DNA from 3 places in the Actinoallomurus oryzae genome. Region 1 is predicted to be linked to each of the others. Evidence: riboswitches for the same ligand, from Rfam matches in the RefSeq annotation. Region 1 holds a riboswitch; each other region holds the start of a gene.
What was found. Region 1 has a riboswitch for ZMP and ZTP ahead of ABEA10_RS23780 (bifunctional 5,10-methylenetetrahydrofolate dehydrogenase/5,10-methenyltetrahydrofolate cyclohydrolase). Riboswitches for the same ligand answer to the same signal wherever they lie in the genome.
Positions count from the first base shown of each region.

Region 1 (3,262 bases):
CTGGACACCTCGGGCAAGAACGCCAGATCCGGGTCGCGTTTCAACTCCGTCAAATATCGGTCGGTCTCCGCGTAGGAGGTCCTGAGCCCCTCGGTGCGGTAACGAATCTTCCGCCATTCCAGGACCCTGTTCCACACCAGACGTACGCAGCCGAACGTGCGGCTCAGGACCGCCACCTGCTCCGGGGTGGGATAGGCCCGCACCTTGTAACTCGTACGCACGTTCGAAACTCTCGCATCGCCAGAAGATCAGCAACGACGAACGGAAGAATAGAGCGGAAAGACGGTAATGACTGCTTCGCGCCTAGGGCCATCCCGACCTGGGCCCCCTACCGAGGATCCTCCCGCCGCTGGCGGATCGGGTCACCTCCGTATGTCTCGGTGAGACGCTCTACTAGGCTTTCGGCACGGCCGGCTCGACTTACCGCAGGAGGACCTCGTGATCACCGCCATCGTGCTCATCAAGGCCGACGTCTCGCGCATCCCCGAGGTCGCCGAGACCATCGCCGGGCTCGAAGGGGTCAGCGAGGTCTACTCGGTGACGGGCGAGTTCGACCTGGTCGCGCTGGTGCGGGTCCGCCAGTACGAGCAGATCGCCGACGTCATCCCCGGCCGCCTCAACAAGGTCGACGGCGTCACCCACACCGAGACCCACATCGCCTTCCGCGCCTACTCCCAGCACGACCTGGAGGCCACCTTCTCCCTCGGCCTCCCCGACGCCGACTGAGACCTCCTCTGCGTCGCTGAGACCTCCACCGGGCGGTCGGCCGTGACCACCCGAGCACCACACCGGAATGGCTCGTGACCAGCGTCAAGGGCGCCGAGAGAGCCGGTCAGGCGGTCAGGCTCCGTTCCGCCGCCTCGACGGTCTGCTCCAGCAGGACGGCGATGGTCATCGGGCCGACGCCGCCCGGCACCGGGGTGATGAGGCTCGCGCGCGTCCTCGCCGTCTCGAAGTCGACGTCGCCGACATTGCCCGCGTTGTAACCGGCGTCGACGACGACCGCTCCGGGCTTGACGTCCTCACCCCGGATGAACCTCGGCCGGCCCACGGCCGCCACGACGACGTCCGCCTCTCTCACGAGTGCCGCCACGTCGGCCGTACGGGAGTGGCAGTAGGTGACCGTCGCGTCGCGGCCGAGCAGCAGCATCCCGGCCGGCTTGCCCAGGATGGCGCTCCGGCCGACCACGACCGCGTGCCGGCCCGCGAGCTCGACCTCGTACTCCTCCAGCAGCCGCACGATTCCGCCGGGCGTGCAGGACACGAAACCCGGTAGGCCGAAGCTCATCGCGGCGAACGAGCGCATCGTGACGCCGTCGACGTCGTTGGCCGGATCGATCGCCTCGAACGCGGCCCGCTCGTCGATGTGCGGCCCGGCCGGATGCTGCAGGAGGATGCCGTCCACACCCGGGTCGTCCGACAGGGCGGTGATGGTGCCGATGAGCTCCGCCGTCGTGGTCGAGGCCGGCAGCGGGACGTGGCGGGAGGTGATGCCCGCCTTCTCACACCGGGCGCGCTTCATCCGGACGTAGGTCACGGAGGCGGGGTCGTCGCCGACCAGCACGGTGGCCAGGCACGGAGCCGTGCCGCGTTGCCGTGTGACGGCCGCGGCGCGTTCAGTGGTGCGCTCGGTGATGCGGCGGGCCAGGGCGGTGCCGTCCATGAGACGGGCGGTGTGCGTCGTGGACATCGGGTCGCCGGGCATCGGGTCGCTCCTGCGGGTCGCGGTGGATCGGCCCAGGCGCACGGCACTCGATGGCAGGGCCGCTCCCCGGTGGTGACTCCACCTTCAGCGCCAGTCACGGCCCGTCCCAAGCGTAGCCGTTCCCACCGCCGCACGGCTCCGCACGGCACCGAGCAGAAGGCCCGCCACCGCGACGCGGTGACGGGCCTTCGCCGAACGTACGGGGTCAGCCGCGGCTGAGCTCGCGGTGTTCGCCGCCCTCGGTCTCCGGGTGCACGACGACGGCGTCGCCGTCGTCGTCGCCCGGCGCTCCGGGCTCGCCGTGGCCGTGACCGGCCGCGTGACCGTTGCCGATCGGGATGTCGTCGGTGGCGAACGCGCCGTTCAGCGCCCGGCGGGCCCGGCCCAGCGGCCCGCGGGAGGCCGGCGACGGGATGCCGTTCTCGTCCTCCTCCGCGCCCGAGACGAGCGGCGGCGCGGGCGGCTTGCTGATCAGGACCGCCTCGGCGTTCTCCTTGACCGGCTCGTGGACCTCGATGAACTCGCCGCTCGGCAGCATCTTGATGATGCCGGACTCGACACCGTGCTCGTACTCCTCCGCGTCCTTGCGCTGCAGGCCCAGGCAGATCCGCTTGGTCACGATGTAGGCGATGACCGGGCCGACGAAGACGGCCACGCGGAAGAACCACGTCGTCTGGTACAGCGAGATGTGGAACTTGTCGGCCAGGACGTCGTTGCCGCCCGCGAGCCACAGCAGCCCGTAGAAGGCGACGGCGGCCATGCCGACCGCGGTGCGGAACGGCGCGTTGCGCGGCCGGTCGGCGATGTGGTGGATGCGCCGGTCACCGGTCGCCCACTGCTCGACGAACGGCCACAGGGCGGCGCCCGTCATGATCAGGCCCAGCGGCACGAGCGCCGGCACGAGGACGTTCCACGAGACCGTGTGGCCCCAGAGGTTCGTCTCCCAGTTGGGCATGATGCGCAGCGCACCCTCGAGGAAGCCCATGTAGAAGTCGGGCTGCGACCCGGCCGTGATGGAGTCCGGGGTGTACGGGCCGAACAGCCAGATCGGGTTGATCTGGGCGAACGTCCCGAGGAGGGCGACGACCATGAAGGTGAAGACGAAGAACGCGGTGGTCTTGATGAGGAACACCGGGTAGAACGGCTTGCCCATCACGGACTTCTCCTCCCGGTTCTTGCCCGGGAACTGCGTGTGCCCCTGGAACCACAGGATCATGAAGTGCGCCCCGACGAGCGCCAGCAGGATGCCCGGGATGAGGAGCACGTGCACGGTGTAGAGCCGTGGGATGAAGTCGTGGCCGGGGAACTCGCCCCCGAAGGCGAAGAAGTACAGGTAGCTGCCGACGATCGGGATCGACTGCAGCACACCCTGGGTGATGCGCAGACCCGTGCCGGACAGCAGGTCGTCCGGCAGGGAGTAGCCGAACAGGCCCTCCAGGATCGCCACGGTGAACATCGTGATGCCGATGAGCCAGTTGATCTCACGCGGCTTGCGGTAGGCACCGGTGAAGAAGATCCGCAGCATGTGCGCCATGATCGACGCGAGGAACAGGATCG
Region 1 is NZ_BAABHF010000025.1:31,217-34,478, reverse strand. It holds gene ABEA10_RS23790 (RNA-guided endonuclease InsQ/TnpB family protein) at 1-221, opposite strand, end outside; gene ABEA10_RS23785 (Lrp/AsnC family transcriptional regulator) at 439-726, shown strand; gene ABEA10_RS23780 (bifunctional 5,10-methylenetetrahydrofolate dehydrogenase/5,10-methenyltetrahydrofolate cyclohydrolase) at 833-1,705, opposite strand; ZMP/ZTP riboswitch at 1,729-1,813, opposite strand; gene qcrB (cytochrome bc1 complex cytochrome b subunit) at 1,911-3,262, opposite strand, start outside.

Region 2 (3,262 bases), on a different contig from region 1:
AAGGGCGCCTACACCGGCGAGGTGTCGGGCGCGATGCTCGCCAAGCTCGGCTGCACCTATGTGCTCGCCGGGCACTCCGAGCGCCGTGAGTACCACCGCGAGGACGACGCGCTCGTCAACGCGAAGGTGAAGGCGGCGTTCAAGCACGAGCTGACGCCGATCCTGTGCGTCGGGGAGGGTCTGGAGATCCGCCAGGCGGCCGAGCACCTGTCGCACACGCTCGGCCAGCTCGACGGCGCGTTGGAGAAGGTGCCCGCGGACCAGGCCCGGCAGATTGTCATCGCCTACGAGCCGGTCTGGGCCATCGGTACCGGTGAGGTCGCCACTCCCGACGACGCGCAGGAGGTGTGCGGCGCGATCCGTACACGCCTCGCCGAGTTGTACAGTGGAGATCTCGCCGATCAGGTGCGCATCCTCTACGGCGGTTCCGTCAAGGGTGACAACATCGCCGGCATCATGGCGCAGTCCGACATCGACGGAGCACTCGTCGGAGGCGCGAGCCTCGATGCCGGTGAGTTCATCAAGATCTGCCGGTTCCGTGAGCGGCTCGCCTGATCTTCGTCACCGGACTGGGCGTTTCTGCTGAGACAGGCGGGGGTAGTGACGTACCCTCGGAACGGATGACCTGAATACGCGACTATTCCCCGCGCCCGGCGGGGTTAATCACGAAAGCGCTGAACTGCTGTGATCATCGGAACTTCCATCGTCCTCATCATCACGAGCGCGCTGATGGTGTTGCTCGTCCTCCTCCACAAGGGCAAGGGCGGTGGCCTGTCGGATCTGTTCGGTGGCGGTATCAGCTCATCGCTGGGCGGGTCGTCCGTGGTCGAGCGCAACCTCGACCGGCTCACGATCGGCACGGGCATCATCTGGTTCCTGTCGATCATCGCCCTGGGCCTGCTGTTCGCACACGGCCACCACGGCTGATCCGCGGCACAGGCATACCGGCCAGGCAGTGTTGACGGCCGTCGCGTCCTCGTCGCGACGGCAGGAATAACGAGGAGTACTCCGTGGGTAGTGGCAACGCCATTCGGGGCAGCCGCGTCGGTGCCGGCCCGATGGGAGAGGCCGAGCGCGGTGAAGCGGCACCCCGGGTGTGGGTGACGTTCTACTGCGCGAACCGGCACGAATCCCGGCCGAGCTTCGCGACCGACGTCGCCGTACCGGACCAGTGGGACTGCCCCCGCTGCGGTTTCCCCGCCGGCAAGGACCCCCAGAACCCCCCTGCGCCCCCGCGCAACGAGCCGTACAAGACGCACCTCGCGTACGTGAAGGAGCGGCGCAGCGACGCCGACGGTGAGGCCATCCTCGAGGAGGCCCTCACCAAGCTCCGCAACGAGCGGGCCGCCATCCAGGCCGCCATGGAGCGCGCCCGCAACTAGGCATGGCCGCGACGGCCCGGTGCACGCCTCGTGCGTCCACCGGGCCGTCGCCGTTGATGCCTGTCCCACCGCCAGGCACCGCGCCGGCCTCTAGTGTGGGGGCGTGAGCCGGTGGACCTGTCCGGAGTGCGACCGCGAGTTCGGGCGTGCCGGGCAGTCGCACGTGTGCGTGCCCGGCTGCACGGTCGATGAGTGCTTCGCCCCGTGGCCCGAGAGCTACCGGGAGATCTACGACCGGGTGGTCGATCACCTTGCCACGCTGGGACCCGTCCACGCCGACGCGGTCGGGGTCGGGGTCTTCCTCAAGAGCGACCGCAAGCTCGCCGAGGTACGCCCCAAGGCCCGGTCGCTCAACCTCTGGCTGTTCCTGCCGCGCCCGGTCGAGCACCCGCGGATCGCGCGCCGCCTGCCCGTCTCCGGCGACCGTACGATGCACGTCCTGAAGTTGCTGGACCCCGCCGACGTCGACGACCAGGTCTGTGCCTGGCTCGGCGAGTCCTTCGACGCCGCCACTGACTGATCCGCGGGCGGCTACCATGGGTGGCCTCGCGACTGGCGCGTCGAGGTGGAGTTCACCACCGGGGAGCGAAGCAGTCCGGCACCGCGCGCCTGGGTGTCTGGAGCCGCAAGGAGGCTTCATGCACCAGCCACGTCTGTCCCATCTCACCGACGCCGATCCGGCCGTCGCCGAGCTCATCGAGGCCGAGGCGACGCGCCAGCACGACAAGATCCGGCTGATCGCGTCGGAGAACTACGTCTCGCCCGCCGTGCTGGAGGCCACCGGCTCGGTCCTGACCAACAAGTACTCCGAGGGCTATCCGGGCAAGCGCTACTACGAGGGCCAGCAGGTCATCGACCCGGTGGAGGAGCTGGCCCAGGAGCGCGCCCGTGTGCTGTTCGGCGTCCCGCACGCCAACGTCCAGCCGTACTCCGGCTCGCCCGCCAACCTCGCGGTGCACCTGGCGTTCATGGAGCCCGGCGACACCTTCCTGTCGCTGGAGCTCGCCCACGGCGGTCACCTGACCCACGGGTCGCCGGTGTCGATCTCCGGCAAGTGGCTGCGTCCCGTGCACTACGGGGTCGGCCGCACCACCGGGCGGGTCGACATGGACGAGGTACGCGACCTCGCGCGCAAGGAACGCCCGAAGGTCATCTTCTGTGGCGGCACGGCGATCCCGCGCACGATCGACTTCCCCGCGTTCGCCGAGATCGCCCGGGAGACCGGAGCCGTTCTCGTCGCCGACATCGCGCACATCGCGGGTCTGGTCGCCGGGGGAGCGCACCCGTCCCCGGCCGGCCACGCCGACGTGATCACCACGACGACCCACAAGACCCTGCGCGGCCCGCGCGGCGCGATGATCATGACGACCGAGGAGCACGCCACCGCGATCGACAAGGCGATCTTCCCCGGGCTGCAGGGCGGCCCGCACAACCACACGACCGCGGCGATCGCCGTGGCGCTGGGCGAGGCCGCCCGGCCGGAGTTCCGCACCTACGCCCAGCAGGTCGTCGCGAACGCCAAGGCCCTCGCGGCCGCGCTGACGGCCCGCGGCTTCGACCTCGTCTCCGGCGGCACCGACAACCACCTGATCCTCATCGACCTGACCGCCAAGAACATCGCCGGCAAGCCGGCGGCCAAGGCGCTCGACCTCGCCGGCATCGAGCTCAACTTCAACACGGTGCCCTTCGACCCGCGCAAGCCGTGGAGCCCGTCGGGCATCCGCCTCGGCACGGCGGCGATCACCACCCGTGGCCTCACCGAGGAGCACATGACCTCCGTCGCCGAGTGGATCGACCGCGCGGTCACGGCGGCGGAGGACGGACCCGCGCTCGAGAAGATCGCGGGCGAGGTCCAGGACCTGCTGAACGGCTTCCCGATG
Region 2 is NZ_BAABHF010000064.1:37,529-40,790, forward strand. It holds gene tpiA (triose-phosphate isomerase) at 1-555, shown strand, start outside; gene secG (preprotein translocase subunit SecG) at 685-927, shown strand; gene ABEA10_RS47525 (RNA polymerase-binding protein RbpA) at 1,011-1,382, shown strand; gene ABEA10_RS47530 (DUF5655 domain-containing protein) at 1,486-1,902, shown strand; ZMP/ZTP riboswitch at 1,921-2,004, shown strand; gene ABEA10_RS47535 (serine hydroxymethyltransferase) at 2,021-3,262, shown strand, end outside.
Region 2: another riboswitch for ZMP and ZTP. It lies ahead of ABEA10_RS47535 (serine hydroxymethyltransferase); the one in region 1 lies ahead of ABEA10_RS23780 (bifunctional 5,10-methylenetetrahydrofolate dehydrogenase/5,10-methenyltetrahydrofolate cyclohydrolase).

Region 3 (3,262 bases), on a different contig from region 1:
GAACGGCCTGACCGTGCTCGGTCCGAACGGCAACGGCTACATCAACGCGGGGGCCGGCATCACCCCGTACGGCCTGCCGATCCCGCCGCCGCTGCTGCGCGGATCGGTCGGCGTCGTGCTGCAGAGCGGCGCGCTGGCCAGCTCCGTGCTCGCGTTCAGCCAGGCCCGCGGCATCGGCCTGAGCCTGCTCACCTCGATGGGCAACGAGGCCGTGGTCTCGGTCACCGACGTCATCGACCACCTCGTGGACGACCCGGCGACCCGCGTCATCGCGCTCTTCCTCGAGTCGATCCGCCGGCCGGAGGAGTTCGCCCGGGTGGCGCGCCGCGCGCTGGCGGCGGGAAAGCCGATCGTCGCGCTCAAGATCGGCCGTAGCGGGCTCGCCTCCCGTACGGCGCAGGCGCACACCGGCGCTCTCGTCGGTGACGACGCCGTCATCGACGCGGCCTTCCGGCAGCTCGGCGTCATCCGCGTCCGCTCGCTGGAGGATCTGATCATCACGGCCGGGCTGCTCGCGTCGTCCGGGCCGCTGCCGGGGCCCCGCCTCGGCGTCGTCACGCCGTCGGGCGGCGCATCGGAGATCATCGCCGACCGCGCCGAGGACGAGGGGCTGGAGCTGCCGGCGTTCGCCGAGGAGACCGTCGCCCGGCTGACCGAGATCATGCCGGACTTCGGCAGCCCCGCGAACCCGCTCGACGTGACCGGGTACGTCGTCGTCGACCGCACCCTGCTCTCCCGCGCGCTGCGGATCGTCGCCGAGGACCCGGGCATCGACGTCGTCATGCTCCTGTCCGACCTGCCGCGCGCCGAGCCGCCCGACCCCGAACCGGTGTTCCGGCTGTACGAGAAGAGCACGCGCATCATCGCGGAGTCGCCGCGTCCGGTCGTCATCGTCGGCAACGTGCTGACCGACGTCGGCTCCTTCGCCCGTACCCTCCAGGACCGCACCGGGTATCCGCACGTCGTCGGCGGCATCGAGCACGGCATGTCGGCCATCGGCGCCGCCGTCCGCTGGTCGGCGGCGCGCGAGCGGGCCGCCGTACGCCCGCGCGCCGCGACGCCGCCTCCCGTGGTGCGCGGCGAGCGGACCGGCGTGTGGGCCGAGCACCGGGCGTCCGCGCTCCTGGCGGAGGCGGGCGTGCCCGTGGTGCCGTCCGAGCTCGCGCCCGACGAGGAGGCGGCCGTGGCCGCCGCCGAGCGGTTCGGCCATCCGGTCGTGCTCAAGGCCGCCGCGGAGGGCCTGGGCCACAAGGGCGACGTCGGCGGCGTACGCCTCGGGCTCGGCTCCGCCGAGGACGTGCGGCGCGCGCACCGGGAGATCCTCGCGGCGGTCGGCGCGTCCGGTTTGGGCACGCTCGTCCAGCCGCAGCGTGAGGGCGGCGTCGAGCTGCTGGCCGGCGTCGTGCGCGACCCCGCCTGGGGCCTCGTGCTCGCGGTCGGCCTCGGCGGCGTGTGGGTCGAGGTGCTGAAGGACTCGGTGCTGCGCCTGCTGCCGGTGGACGCCGCCGAGGTCCGCCGCGCGCTCGGCGAGCTGCGCGGCGCGAAGCTCCTGACCGGCGCGCGGGGCACCGAACCGGCCGACCTGGACGCGCTCGCCGAGGTCATCACGCGCGTCGCGGACCTCGCCGGGGCGCTGGGCGACGACCTGGAGTCGCTGGAGATCAACCCGCTGCTGGTCCGCGGCTCACGCATCGAGGCCCTGGACGCCCTGGTGACCTGGCGTACGTGACCGGTACGCTGGCGGCGGCCGCGACTGGCGAGGGTGGATCACCACCGGGAAGCGGCCTGCCATCGATGCGGGCGCCGACCGCCTGGGCGCCTCCATCAGCGACATCGACCGCTGAGGAGGCCACGGCATGCAGCTGCGTTACGGCACCAACCCGCACCAGGAGGCGCGGGCGACATCGGTGGAGGACGGCGGCACGCCGCTCCGGCCGCTGAACGGCACACCCTCCTACATCAACCTGCTCGACGCGCTCCACGGCTGGCAGCTCGTCCGGGAGGCGAGCCGGGTGCTCGGCCGCCCGGCGGCCGCGTCGTTCAAGCACGTGTCGCCGGCCGGGGCGGCCGTGTCCGGGCCGGTCGACGCGGTCGCCGCGGAGCCGTACGGGCTCGGCGACGTCGGGGACCTCACCAGTGCCTACCTGCGCGCCCGCGACGCCGACCCCCGGTCCTCCTACGGCGACTTCGTGGCGGTGTCGCACCCGGTCGACGCCGAGCTCGCCGACGCCCTGGGCCCGGTGTTCAGCGACGGCATCGTGGCGCCCGGCTACGCCCCCGGCACCGTGGCCGCCCTGAGCCGCAAGAAGAAGGACCGCTTCGTGGTCTTCGAGGCCGACGAGACGTTCGCCCCGCCGGCGCGCGAGCGGCGGGAGGTCTTCGGCGTCGAACTGACGCAGGACCGGGACGAGGCGCCGATCTCGCGCGACCTGCTCGACCCGGCCGGTGACGCGGCGCCGCCCGGCACCGCCGTGCGGGACCTGCTGCTCGGGCTCGTCGTGCTCCGGTACACCCAGTCCAACGCGGTCTGTTACGTGCGCGACGGCATGACGCTCGGGGTCGGCGCGGGGCAGCAGTCGCGCGTCGACTGCACCCGCCTGGCCGGGGGCAAGACCGACATCTGGTGGCTACGGCGTCATCCGGCCGTGCGGGGCCTGGCCTTCGTACCGGGAGCCCGGCCGCAGGACCGGCTCAACTGGCGGATCCGGTACGCCGAGGGCGGCCTGACCCCCGACGAGGAACGGCGGCTGGCCGAGGCGCTGTCCGGCCCGGTCACCGGCCTCACCGCGGCGGACCGCGAGGAGTGGGCGCGCCGCCTGACCGGCGTGGCGTTCGCCTCCGACGGCGCGCTGCCCTTCCGCGACAACGTCGACCACGCCCGCCGCCACGGCGTGGCGTACATCGCCGAGCCGGGCGGCTCCATCCGGTCCGGCGAGGTCGCCGACGCCTGCCGCGAACACGGGATCGCGCTCGTACGGACCGGGCTCCGGCTCTTCCACCACTGAGCCGGGGTGCACGCGTGAGCGGCGCGGCGGCCCGCCGGCCGTCGACCGGATGGCTTCGGACGGGGCGTGGTGCGGTTCCGACGCGCTTTCTCAGGCGCCGAATCGGTCGAGCAGCGGGAGGCCGTTCGTCGTCATCATGGCGGTGACCTGGTCCTGATCGAGGAGCGGGGTCGCCTGGATCTCGGCGGTGACGGCGGCGATGACCGCCTCGGGCGTCCACGGCCAGTCCGTTCCGTACAGCAGGTGGGAGGGATCGG
Region 3 is NZ_BAABHF010000019.1:204,907-208,168, reverse strand. It holds gene ABEA10_RS15270 (acetate--CoA ligase family protein) at 1-1,729, shown strand, start outside; ZMP/ZTP riboswitch at 1,740-1,824, shown strand; gene ABEA10_RS15265 (phosphoribosylaminoimidazolecarboxamide formyltransferase) at 1,857-3,005, shown strand; gene ABEA10_RS15260 (amidohydrolase family protein) at 3,096-3,262, opposite strand, start outside.
Region 3: another riboswitch for ZMP and ZTP. It lies ahead of ABEA10_RS15265 (phosphoribosylaminoimidazolecarboxamide formyltransferase); the one in region 1 lies ahead of ABEA10_RS23780 (bifunctional 5,10-methylenetetrahydrofolate dehydrogenase/5,10-methenyltetrahydrofolate cyclohydrolase).